DNA from 2 places in the Phytobacter sp. genome. Region 2 is predicted to be linked to the other one. Evidence: predicted binding sites of a transcription regulator. Region 2 holds the regulator's gene; the other holds the start of a gene.
The links. The regulator PurR, encoded in region 2, represses purine synthesis genes. The targets are predictions, from matches to a motif close to CANGCAAACGTTTGCNTG.

Region 1: AC5JPW_RS00185 (NCS2 family permease) is a predicted target of PurR. The motif match lies at 3,601-3,618, and genes of this name have one in related genera.

What each region holds. Positions count from the first base shown of each region.
Region 1 is NZ_JCACPZ010000001.1:35,859-42,392, reverse strand. It holds gene AC5JPW_RS00200 (hypothetical protein) at 1-610, shown strand, start outside; gene AC5JPW_RS00195 (4'-phosphopantetheinyl transferase family protein) at 777-1,523, shown strand; gene AC5JPW_RS00190 (NADPH-dependent FMN reductase) at 1,545-2,111, shown strand; gene AC5JPW_RS00185 (NCS2 family permease) at 2,165-3,499, opposite strand; gene yieH (6-phosphogluconate phosphatase) at 3,669-4,334, shown strand; gene AC5JPW_RS00175 (esterase) at 4,373-5,551, opposite strand; partial or broken gene AC5JPW_RS00170 (carbohydrate porin) at 5,607-6,534, opposite strand, start outside.
Region 2 is NZ_JCACPZ010000004.1:38,105-44,638, forward strand. It holds gene AC5JPW_RS03975 (MFS transporter) at 1-653, opposite strand, end outside; gene cydH (cytochrome bd-I oxidase subunit CydH) at 821-910, opposite strand; gene purR (HTH-type transcriptional repressor PurR) at 1,209-2,234, shown strand; gene punR (DNA-binding transcriptional activator PunR) at 2,254-3,165, opposite strand; gene punC (purine nucleoside transporter PunC) at 3,279-4,478, shown strand; gene cfa (cyclopropane fatty acyl phospholipid synthase) at 4,774-5,922, shown strand; gene AC5JPW_RS04005 (riboflavin synthase subunit alpha) at 5,964-6,534, opposite strand, start outside.

The DNA of each region.
Region 1 (6,534 bases), on a different contig from region 2:
GCGTGCGCCAGATTGTGGTGAGGAGAGGCTGCAGGCCTATTACGATCCCCATAAACTGGCGCTGGCGAGTGGGATCCAACCGTCCATACCCGCTGCGGTTTTCACTTTGCTCAAACAGCTAACGTTGTTGACCGACGGTGATGAACGGGCCGATACGATGCCGCCGGACGGATTACATTTTACTTTTCTGCCTGTCACCTTGCCGCTGTATGCTGACCACCAGCAGCCTGAAGAACTAGCGCAGTTACTCGTACTCTGGCAAGCCTGGCAGGCTCGGCCGATACGCATCAATGCGCTTCGCTTAGTGGCATTACCCAGCCAGCTTTTACTGGCAGGGATCCCTGATGAACAAAGCGTGCAAGCGCGGCAGAAATTCTGTGATGCGCTTCTGAACTCCCCCTGGCGCGATCGTTTGATTGCCCGTCATACTAATACTCAGCTTCCACCGCCTTTCTGGCATACAACACTCTTACGCTATCGTGCACAATACCTTCCCCTACGCCTTCGCCACTTTTTTGAGCAATACCGGCATCAACGTTACGGCTCCGTAGAAGGTTCTCTGACCCTCGCACGGGTGAACTACAACTGGACGTTTGTACTGCCCTATTGATTCAATTGTGAAGGAAATATGTAGATGGGCACGTATTGACTAAATTAATTGTAAAAGTCACCTCCAGGGGCTTTTCAGAAACGTTTTTCCACATTAAAACCTATGCGGTATGCGCGATAATGTGAATTATCGTTTCCAGTACCGGACCATTATCACGGAGCGAAAAATGGCAACGCATTTTGCACGAGGGATCCTCTCAGAAGGATGTATAGATTCAACCCGACTCTCACAGGTCTGCCGCGATAGCGCCAGACAACTTCCTGAGCATCAGCAGTCTCGCTTTCTGGCATCACGCGCCTTACTCGCCGAAATGATGTTTATGCTTTACGGCGTCAGTGAGCTGCCGGACATCATTATTGAAGCCAGTGGACGCCCGGGGTTTGCCGATCCTGACCTGCCGCACTTTTCTCTGGCTTACGCCGGGAACATGGTCGGTGTGGCGATCGCGACAGAAGGCGAATGCGGACTGGATATGGAACTCCAGCGCGCGACACGCAGCTTTCATAGCCCTCATTCTCAGCAAAATAAGTTCTTTACCAACAACGAACAGTTGTGGATCAACAACCAGAACGATCCCAATGAAGCCCAGGCGCAGCTCTCTACCCTCAGACAAAGCGTGCTGAAATTATTAAGCCAGATGCAGGACGGTCACGATATGCTGCAATTACTGCCAGGTGCCGGACGCCTGAGGGTACAGCAACTGGCTCAAGTGGAAGTACTGTGTGATGCTGAAGACGTGCTGATCTGGTCAGTTGCTGCCACACCCGCCATTGAAAGCCTGAAAATCTGGGAGTTTGATTATAAAAACGGCTGGCGCTACCTTTCTGATGTGCAGACACGCGCCAACGACCCCGCCTCCCGATTAATGCGATTCACCAGCTTACCAGCAGAAAAAGCCCTCATCCTTAACTGACCTTATCGCAAGGAACTCATTATGACTGCACCACTAAAAGTTGTGACGTTACTGGGAAGTCTGCGCAAAGGATCATTCAATGCAATGGTCGCACGCACGCTGACAAAACTCGCTCCGGCGGGAATGACAGTGTCTCCCTTACCCTCTATCGGTGCTATTCCGTTGTACGATGCGGATGTTCAGCAAGACGAAGGCGTTCCCGCTAGCGTGGAAGAGATAGCGCAGCAGATCCGTGAGGCCGACGGCGTGGTCATTGTGACCCCGGAGTATAACTACTCCGTTCCGGGCGGCCTGAAAAATGCCATCGACTGGCTCTCCCGCTTGCCCAACCAGCCGCTGGCAGGTAAACCGGTACTGATTCAGACCAGCTCAATGGGGGCCATTGGCGGCGCACGCTGTCAGTATCATTTACGCCAGATTTTGGTCTTCCTGGATGCGATGGTGATGAACAAACCTGAATTTATGGGCGGGGTCATTCAGAACAAGGTCGACCAGCAGACAGGTGAAGTGGTTGATCAGAGCACGCTGGATCATCTGACCGGGCAGTTAACGGCGTTTGGTGATTATATTCAGCGGGTGAAGCGCTAATAAAAAGCCCGGTCGCTTTGTGCGTACCGGGCTTTTTTTAATGCTTGCTGAAATTAATGGTCGATGAAGACGATTTTCAGCAGGAACAGCAGTGCAACCACAATCACACACGGGCTCAGGTCACGCAGACGCCCGGTGAAAAGCTTCATTACACAGTAAGAGATGAAGCCCAGCGCAATACCTTCAGTGATAGAGAAGCTGAACGGCATCATCACCGCAGTAATAAACGCAGGAACCGCTTCAGTCAGATCATCCCACTTCACGCGGGAAAGGCTGGAGGTCATCAGCACGCCAACATAGATCAGCGCACCCGCAGCAGCATAGCCCGGTACCATCCCTGCCAGCGGAGACAGGAAGATAACCAGCAGGAACAGGATACCGACGACAACCGCTGTCAGACCGGTACGGCCGCCCACGGAGACACCGGAAGAGGATTCGATATACGCCGTCACGGAAGAGGTGCCGATGAAGGAACCCGCTACGGACGAGATGCTGTCGACATACAGCGCCTGCTTCATGCGCGGGAATTTACCCTTCTCATCCACTAGCCCGGCTTTGTCGGTTACACCGATCAGCGTACCGGAGGAGTCGAACAGGTTAACCAGCATGAAGGAGAAAATGACGCCCGCCAGACCGATGTTAAATGAACCAGCCAGGTCAACGTTACCCACCACGCTTGTGATGCTTGGCGGTGCAGAGACAATACCGTGATACTGCACATCGCCCAGCAGCCAGCCCAGCAGGGTGGTCACAACGATAGACACCAGCACCGCCGCATGAATGTTACGGGAAGCCAGAATCGCGATGATGAAGAAGCCCAGCACGCCCAGCAGGACGCTGTGGGAGGTCAGGTTGCCGATTGAGACCAGCGTGTCTTTGTTCGCCACGATAACACCGGCGTTTTTCAGCCCCATCATGCCGATGAACAGACCGATACCACTGGTGATACCCACACGCAGGCTGACCGGGATATTAGCAATCATCCAGTAGCGCACACGGAAGATGGTCAGCAGCAGCAGGCCAACCGCACCCCAGAAAATCGCGCCCATGCCGATCTGCCAGGAGAGGCCCATCGCGCCGACAACCACGAAGGCAAAGAAGGCATTCAGACCCATTGCTGGTGCCAGTGCCACCGGCAGGTTGGCAAACAGGCCCATCAGGATGCTACCGAACGCGGCAATCAGGCAGGTGGTAACGAAGACGGCGCTGGTGTCCATGCCAGCGACACCCAAAATCTGCGGGTTTACAAAAACGATGTACACCATCGTCAAAAAGGTCGTGAAACCGGCGATCACTTCGGTGCGTGCCGACGTGCCGTGTTCGCGCAGTTTAAACACGCGCTCGAGCAACCCGTGGCCCGACGCCTGGGTAGTGTGTTGTTGGCTCATTATCAATTTCCGGACAAAGGAGGGAAAATTCGTCGCTATCCTATACCAAAATGAGACAATGTTGACCGTTATCACACACTTTTTTTCATTGAATTTGCTTATACGGCAACGATTGCGTGGGGTAATCTGCCTTAAGTAAACGTTAAACTTGCGAGTAACAGGAAAAGGCATGCCCAAAATAGAAGCAGTATTTTTCGACTGTGACGGCACCCTGGTCGACAGTGAAGTCATTTGTTCGCGCGCGTATGTGCATATGTTTAAAGAATTTGGCATCACTCTCGATCTTGAGGAGGTGTTCAAACGCTTTAAAGGCATGAAGCTCTACGAGATCATTGACGTGATTGGCGAAGAGCATGGCCAGAAACTGGAAAGAACCGCACTGGAACCGGTATTCCGTAGCGAAGTGGCTCGCCTGTTTGACTCCGAACTGGAAATCATCCCCGGCGCGAAAGAGCTGCTGGATGGGGTTACCGTGCCCGTCTGCGTGGTGTCCAATGGCCCGGTCAGCAAAATGCAGCACTCGCTCGGCAAAACCGGTCTGCTACACCATTTCCCGGATCTTCTGTTCAGTGGTTACGATATTCAAAGCTGGAAGCCGGATCCGGCGTTAATGTTCCACGCAGCCAAAGCGCTGGCGGTGGACACGAAGCGCTGCATTCTGATTGATGATTCCGTCGCCGGGGTACAGTCCGGGATTGCGGCAGGAATGGAGGTGTTCTACTTCTGCGCCGATCCGCATAACAAGCCCATTGAACACCCGCAGGTGACGACCTTTACCGAACTGTCGCAGTTGCCGGCACTCTGGCATGCGCGTGACTGGAATATCAGTCGCTAAGTATGACGCCTCTCCCACGAAGAGAGAGGCGTAACACCTTACTTAAACAACTTCTGTACAAACTCAGCGTAGGCCGGACGCCAGACGTCCATTTCATGGTTCAGGCCCGGGTACATCTTGTAGTCGAACCTGATTCCCTGTTTTTCCAGCTCAGCCTTGAGACCTGCAATGTCATTGCCGGTCACCGAGTCCTTCTCACCCACTACCACCGTAAAGTTGTGGAGCCGGGCATTGATGGCTTGCGGTTGGTTAAGTTGAGCAGCGACACCTGCATCCGGCACCGTCGTGGTCGTCACGCCGCTGAAGGTCGCCAGCCAGCCAAAACTGTCCAGATGATTCATCCCTGAGACCAGCGCCTGATAACCGCCTTGCGACAACCCGGCCAGCGCCCGTCCGTCTGCGTCCTTACGCACGTTAAAGCGTCCGTCGACCATCGGGATAATGTCGTGCATGAGCTCACGATCAGCGGCTTTCGCGTTAAGCGGATAGAACGTTTTGCGGCGCTCTTTCGGCGGATAATTTTCCGCAATTGCCTGCACGATGTCGGTTTCCGTATCCGGCACCACCACCAGCATCGGCTTGATTTTGCCTTCTGCCAACAGGTTATCCATGATCTGCGGCAGACGCCCCTGATCGATAGCCGAAAGTCCGGTATCACCAAAGCCATGGTAGAAATAGAGCACCGGCAGTGGCTCTCCTTTACCGTCATAGCCCGGTGGCGTCCAGATATAGACACGACGCTCAGCACGCAGCTCTTTCGAGTGATAGGTCACCGTCAACAAATCGCCGTGCGGAACAGCGCGATCGTCCAGAATACTCCCCGGCACCAGAATCAGGCTGGTATTCACCTGACGCTGCGGTTTCTGGAAACGGCTTCCCGTGTCCACCGACCGGAACCCATCCACATCGAAATAGTATTCGTACAAATTCGGTTTCAGGCTTTCACTCTTCCAGGACCAGACACCCTTTTCATCTTTGGTCATGTCATGGGAGACGAAGCTATCCGGCGTGGACCCCGTAATGACCGAGACCCGTTTGGCACCCGGCGCGAACAGGCGATACGTGATGCTTTTGTCCACGTTAACCTGAGTGACGTACTGGCTCACCGGAACGGACATATCCGGCGTAACCGGGAACGGTGCAGCCAGCGCTGGTACCGTCGTACCGCCCAACAGTGCAGTCACCGCGAGGGTCAGGCAGGCAAGTTGTCGTTTCATATCTTATCCTTCGTGTTGTTTTTCCGTTCAAACACACCCATTAATCCCCGGACGATTACCACCAGACCTCAGCCTGAACACCGGCGGCAAACTGATCGTTTTTCTCATCAGCAAAGCTAAAGTTATCCAGTTCGTTGTTTAATGCGTGGATGTACGTCCCATAAAAACGAATTTCCGGACGAGAAGTCAGCAAACTGGTGTTGACCTTGAACGCATGGTAAAGCGTCGTTTTATAGCCGGATTCTTTGTATTTCACGCCCAGTTGATCTTTGTTCTCCTGATTGAAATACGCCAGTTCTACGCCAGTCTGGTTGTATTTATCCCAGATGTAAGACGGGCGAATCACCGCACGGTAGCTGGTAAAGTCGCTGTGTGCGCCGGTTTCGTAGCTGTAGATATCTTCACCGCGTGAATACACCAGCGCGTTAGCCACAATCACGTTGTCAGTCAGATAGGTTTCCCCCTGAGAGACCAGGCGAATCGCGGTACCGTTGGTGTGATCGCCATAGTAACGACCATTAAAGGCTGTATTCGGACTGGAGTCGGTGTAGCGGGAGAAGCTGCTCGCCAGTGAGTTGTTCGCCATCAGGAAGCTGAACTCGTTAAAGCCGCCGTTATTGAGTTTCTGAGTCAGCGCGGTACCAAACATCCAGGTATCTTTCCATTTGTAATACCCGTTGTCGTTAACGTTATCTTTCTGCTCGTCAGTGGAGTTCCCCATCGCATAACGACCATTCACCATCAACTCAGCGTTATTCCATAGCGGAATCGCTTTATAACGCACATCCACGGTGTTGGTGTTGAGTTGCTGCGAGTGGCTGAGCGTACGATCGTACTGGTCAATATCGGCACGCAGCAGGGCAATATCCAACTTGCCGCTACCCAGCGCCATATTTTCGATCCCGACACCGCCCGCGTTATCGGTAGGGAGGGTTTTCCAGTCAAGCATCTGCACTTCGTGCTTAGGCAACTGATGTTTACCG
Region 2 (6,534 bases):
AACATCGCACCAGCGCCCAGCACGGTCGTGAGCAGAGCCGAAACAACCTGTGGACGCATCAGTACCGTAAGCTCTTTGCGTACATCGGGACGCTCCCCTGCACTGCCTTTTGGCAATGAAAGATAGAGACTTACCATAGCGATGATGCCGAGACCTGCGGTGGCCAGGAAGGACATACGCCAGCCGATGGTTTCACCCAACCAGGTCGCGGCCGGCACCCCACCGATATTCGCAATGGTTAACCCCATGAACATCGTTGCGACCGCACTGGCCTGTTTCTCTTTCGCCACTACACTTGCAGCGACCACCGAGCCTAAACCAAAGAAGGCTCCATGGTTAAGGCTGGTGATGATGCGCGACAGCATCAGGGTAGTGTAATCAGGCGAAATGGCCGACAACACGTTTCCAAGTGTGAAGATTGCCATCAGAAAGATCAGTGCATTGCGACGTGCGCGGTGAGAAAGCATTAACGTCATTAACGGCGCCCCTACCATAACGCCAATCGCGTAGGCGCTTATCAGCATTCCCGCCGCCGGAATCGATACATCGACACCGCGAGCAATAACGGGCAGTAACCCCATCGGCGAGAATTCGGTGGTACCAATGCCGAAAGCGCCAATCGCCAGGGCAAGCAGTGGATAATTAATTTTCATGATTTATTGACTCCGGAAATGCCGTGTCGCCGGGCGACACCGTCACAGAAGCCAAAAGTATGACATCAATCACAAAAAACAGAAGTGAGCGATTTGCGAAAAGATTATTGCGAAAAACGGGAGAATGGGAGGGAACGTCGAGGGAGAATACTCTCCCTCGTGGTAAATCAATGCAGAACCGCAGTCAGTGCACCCGCAACAATGAGGGCAAGCACAATCACGGTGGTCACTAAAGAAAACTTCAGGTCGGTACTCATCAATTTTTCTCCTTTCTTATTTCCCCACAAAAAGTGAGATAGCGCATTTTTGCATAAATAAACGTAAAAATCTTGCAGGAATTAGATTGATATACGTTTTAGCTCTTCCCCTTTTGGCCAAGATAAGACAAAATTCGACGCTAAATTTATTAGCGTACCGGCCATCGACTCCCCTCCTGACGTCCAGTGTCTTTTTCCCGGCGTAATACAGTGCATCGCGCGGTGAAAGGGTGAAGGCAGGCAAACGTTTACCTTTTGTATTTTCAGGAGCTTATGATATGGCATGGAGTGACATCTGATGGCAACGATCAAAGACGTAGCGAAGCGAGCAAACGTTTCCACCACAACCGTATCACATGTAATTAACAAGACGCGTTTCGTCGCTGAAGAGACGCGTAATGCTGTGTGGGCGGCAATCAAAGAGTTGCACTATTCGCCGAGCGCCGTTGCCCGTAGTCTGAAGGTTAATCACACCAAATCTATTGGCTTACTGGCTACCAGCAGCGAAGCCGCTTATTTTGCAGAAATCATTGAAGCCGTTGAAAAAAACTGTTTCCAGAAGGGCTACACCCTGATTTTGGGTAATGCCTGGAACAATTTCGAAAAACAGGGCGCTTACCTGTCAATGATGGCGCAAAAACGCGTCGATGGCCTGTTGGTAATGTGTTCGGAATACCCAGAATCTCTGCTGAACATGCTGGAAGAGTACCGCCACATTCCTATGGTAGTAATGGACTGGGGCGAAGCAAAAGCCGATTTTACTGACACGGTTATCGATAATGCCTTTGAAGGTGGCTATATGGCTGGGCGGTATCTGGTTGAACGTGGTCATCGTGACATCGGTGTGATCCCTGGTGCACTTGAGCGCAACACCGGTGCCGGACGTCTTGCTGGCTTTATGAAAGCAATGGAAGAAGCGCACATCAGCGTGCCAGAAAACTGGATTGTACAGGGTGATTTTGAGCCGGAGTCTGGCTATCGCGCAATGCAGCAGATCCTCGCCCAGTCTCCGCGTCCAACGGCTATTTTCTGCGGCGGCGATATTATGGCTATGGGCGCACTCTGTGCTGCAGACGAAATGGGGCTGCGCGTTCCGCAGGACATTTCCCTGATTGGTTACGATAACGTGCGCAACTCCCGTTTCTTTACTCCGGCTCTGACGACCATTCATCAGCCGAAAGATTCTCTGGGTGAAACCGCATTCAACATGTTGCTGGATCGTATCGTCAACAAGCGTGAAGTATCACAATCGATTGAGGTTCATCCGCGTTTGATTGAACGCCGTTCGGTAGCCGACGGTCCATTCCGCGACTACCGTCGTTAATTCCTGCAGTGGGAGCGGGTCAATCCTGTTCCCACAGCCATTCACGGTTCAACGTTTCACTGTCTCCTAAATAACTCAACAACCAGTTTAATGCTGGTGAAGCCTCATTCTGTTGCCACGTCAGGCAGCATGCGGCATCGGGAAACGGGTTTTCCAGCGCCAACGCCACCCACTCTCCCTTGTCCAGCCAGGGGCGCGCAAAGTGCGCAGGTACCATTCCCACGCATAATCCCGCAGAGAGGCAGGCAGCAGAAGATTCCCAGTCGGGTGCCACCACTCGTTTCTGGTTATCCAGCAACCAGGTAATACGCTTTGGCAGTGAACGGGACGTATCTTCCCGGACAAGAGAAGGCCAGTTGCGCAACGTTTCATCGCTAAGAGGGCCCGCCATTTTGGCAAGCGGATGATGGCACGCGACGACGCATTTCCAGCTCAGCATGCCCATATCCCGAAATGCATACCGCCCCCCCACGGGGATTGCTTGCGTGGCCCCTATTGCCAGTTCAACGCGCCCATCCGCCAGTGCATCCCAGACGCCATTAAACACCTCCTGGAAGACAATCAATTCAACATCACTGAAGTGGCGATAAAAATCGACAATCATCTGCCGGGTTCGCTCCGGCTTAACGATATTGTCCACGGCGATAGCTAGCTGACCACGCCAGCCATTGGCAATTTGTTGGCACTGTTGACGGGTGATCTGCATTTTTTTGATAACAGAACGCCCTTCTTTCAAAAAAAGCGCCCCAGCGGGTGTCAGTTCAACGTCACGATGACGGCGTTGAAAGAGCTCGACTGCCAACCACTCCTCCAGTTGCCGCACGGTATAACTGACAGCAGAAGGCACCCGGTGCAGCTCCTGAGCTGCACCACTAAAACTGCCATTACGCGCCACCGCATCTACCACTTCAAGAGAATATTCTGACCACATGTTGTGCCTGCAAAAATTTTGAAACCAGTGCGCAAATATTAGCGTTTCACAACGAGAGTTTCACTCCCTAGACTCTGTTTCCCTGTTCACCTGCACAATAAAGAGATATTGCCATGCAACCAGGAAAAGGATTTTTAGTCTGGCTGGCGGGGTTAAGCGTTCTGGGCTTCCTTGCAACAGACATGTACCTGCCTGCTTTTGCCGACATTCAGCAAGATTTAAACACATCCCCTGCCGTGGTCAGCGCCACGCTTAGCCTGTTCCTTGCCGGTTTTGCCGTAGCACAACTGGTCTGGGGACCGTTATCTGACCGCTATGGCCGCAAACCGATTCTGCTGAGCGGCCTGCTGATTTTCGCTTTGGGTTGCCTGGGGATGATCTGGGTACAGGATGCACGCTGGCTTCTCGTGCTGCGTTTTACACAGGCCGTAGGGGTTTGTGCCGCCGCCGTCACCTGGCAGGCGCTGGTGACCGATCACTACCCGGCGCAACGAACCAATCGTATTTTCGCCACCATTATGCCATTGGTCGGTTTATCTCCTGCCCTTGCGCCACTGTTGGGAAGCTGGATCCTTGCCCATTTTTCCTGGCAGGCCATTTTCGCCACGCTTTTTGCCATTACCGTCGTACTGATGCTGCCTGCACTGCGTCTGCGTTCAGTACCGCCTAAAGCAACCCCTGATGCTGAACCCGTGACCTTTGCTACACTACTGCGTGATAAAGCCTACCGCGGGAACGTGCTGATTTATGCTGCCTGCTCCGCCAGCTTCTTCGCCTGGCTGACCGGCTCGCCGTTTATTTTGCATGAAATGGGTTACGGCCCGGCCATTATTGGTTTGAGTTATGTTCCGCAGACTATTGCCTTCCTGGTCGGGGGTTACAGCTGCCGTTGGGCATTACAAAAATGGTCCGGCGCACGTTTATTGCCGTGGCTGTTAGTGGCCTTCGCAACCAGCGTGATCGCAACATGGGCCGTTGGCCTGGTGCCGGGTGCTTCGCTTACCGCACTGCTGATCCCTTTCTGTCTGATGGCCGTTGCCAACGGCGCGATTTACCCTATTGTCGTGGCAGAAGCCTTACGCCCCTTCCCTCATGCAACAGGCCGCGCAGCTGCACTGCAAAACACGCTTCAGTTAGGGCTGTGCTTTATCGCAAGCCTGATAGTTTCTGCCCTTATCATCTTCCCGCTTCTCGCGACCACCAGTGTTATGTTGTCGACTGTTTTGTTGTCCGGCCTCGGCTTTATGATGCAACGCCGTGAAAGCGATGGGCGTCACAACGCAGACTCTCTTGAGTCGTCAACACACGCATAATTGCACTCGCAACTATGTGACAACAATGTGATTAGCTTGCTAAGCGCTTTTGGTTGAATCAGCCGATTTTGAGGCCTATACTCAATTTCGGCTGTTCTAAAATAAAATGATGCAAGCGTTGACGGGAGCCGGATCGCTCTCGTTTCACCATGGAAGGCCTTTCTGGCAAGGGCTATCTCCCTTCCTCTGTTCTACGTCGGATATCAGCCTCACGGGTCTACCGTGATATTTCTCACACCCTAAAAGCGGCAGCGCTTTTTGACGGTTTCGATCACTTGCAGGTGATGGAGAAGTTATGAGTTCATCGTGTATAGAAGAAGTTAGCGTACGAGATGATAACTGGTTCCGTATAGCAAGCGAGCTATTGAGTCGCGCCGGTATTCAGGTTAACGGTTCTGCGGCATCGGATATCCAGGTTAAACATCCGGAGTTTTTTAAACGAGTGCTTCAAGAGGGTTCGCTTGGGCTTGGGGAAAGCTACATGGACGGCTGGTGGGAATGCGACCGGCTGGACACTTTTTTTAGTAAGGTTTTGCGTGCCGGGCTGGAAAATCAGCTTCCACATCACCTGAAAGATACGCTGCGTATCGCCGGGGCAAGATTATTTAATCTGCAAACCAGGAAACGTGCATGGATCGTTGGTAAAGAGCATTACGATCTGGGTAACGACCTTTTTACCCGCATGCTGGATCCGCAGATGCAATACTCTTGCGCCTACTGGAAGGATGCTTCGGAACTGAATGAAGCTCAAATCGCCAAACTGACGCTCATCTGTGAAAAGCTGCAACTTACCCCCGGCATGCGCGTGCTGGATATTGGTTGCGGTTGGGGTGGACTGGCGCAGTTTATGGCGCAGCACTATGGGGTGAGCGTGGTGGGCGTGACAATTTCAGCAGAACAACAAAAAATGGCACAGGAACGTTGTTCTGGTCTGGATGTTGATATTCGCCTACAGGACTATCGCGATCTTAATGAACAATTTGATCGCATTGTCTCTGTTGGTATGTTTGAGCATGTTGGTCCGAAAAACTATGCGACCTATTTTTCCGTTGTTGACCGCAACCTCAAAGCCGACGGATTATTTCTCCTTCACACGATTGGGTCAAAAAAAACCGACCTGAGTGTTGATCCGTGGATTGACCGTTATATTTTCCCGAACGGTTGCCTGCCTTCTGTACGCCAGATTGCTACCGCCAGCGAATCTCATTTCGTGATGGAAGACTGGCATAATTTTGGTGCGGATTACGATAAAACGTTGATGGCGTGGTATGAGCGTTTTCTTAATAGCTGGCCGGAAATTGCAGATAACTATTCAGAACGCTTTAAACGCATGTTTAGTTATTATTTAAATGCCTGCGCCGGTGCTTTTCGCGCGCGGGATATTCAACTCTGGCAGGTGGTATTCAGTCGGGGTGTTGAACATGGCCTACGCATAGCACGTTAATTTAAAAATAAACCCCGAACAGTCGGGGTTTATTTTTTAGCTTATTCTTCGCTGCTTATCGCTTTTACTGCCGCAGCTTCTTTAGCTGCCAGTACGCGCTCAACGGTATCGACCACTGCCTGGGTTTGAGGGTCAATTTCGATGTTCACCCGATGCCCCAGTTTTTTGCCACCCAACGTGGTACGCTGCAATGTTTCAGGAATCAGATGTACGCAGAAACGCGTCGCCGTCACTTCCCCGACCGTCAGGCTAATCCCATCAATGCCAATAAATCCTTTATAGAGGATATATTTCATTAGGTCCGGATCCTGCACTTTGAACCAGATCTGACGATTGTTTTCAGACGTGAGAATCTTAGAGATTTCAGCGGTAGTCATAATATGGCCGGACATCACATGCCCGCCAATCTCGTCACTGAATTTCGCCGCACGCTCAACGTTTACAGCGTCACCAATGGCTAAATCGCCCAAATTGGTAATACGCAGCGTCTCTTTCATTAAGTCAAAACTGATATGACTGCCTTGTATATTCGTCACGGTCAGGCAACAACCATTATTGGCAATAGAAGCCCCTGTCTCGATGCCCTCGAGCATGTGCTCGGGTAACTCAACA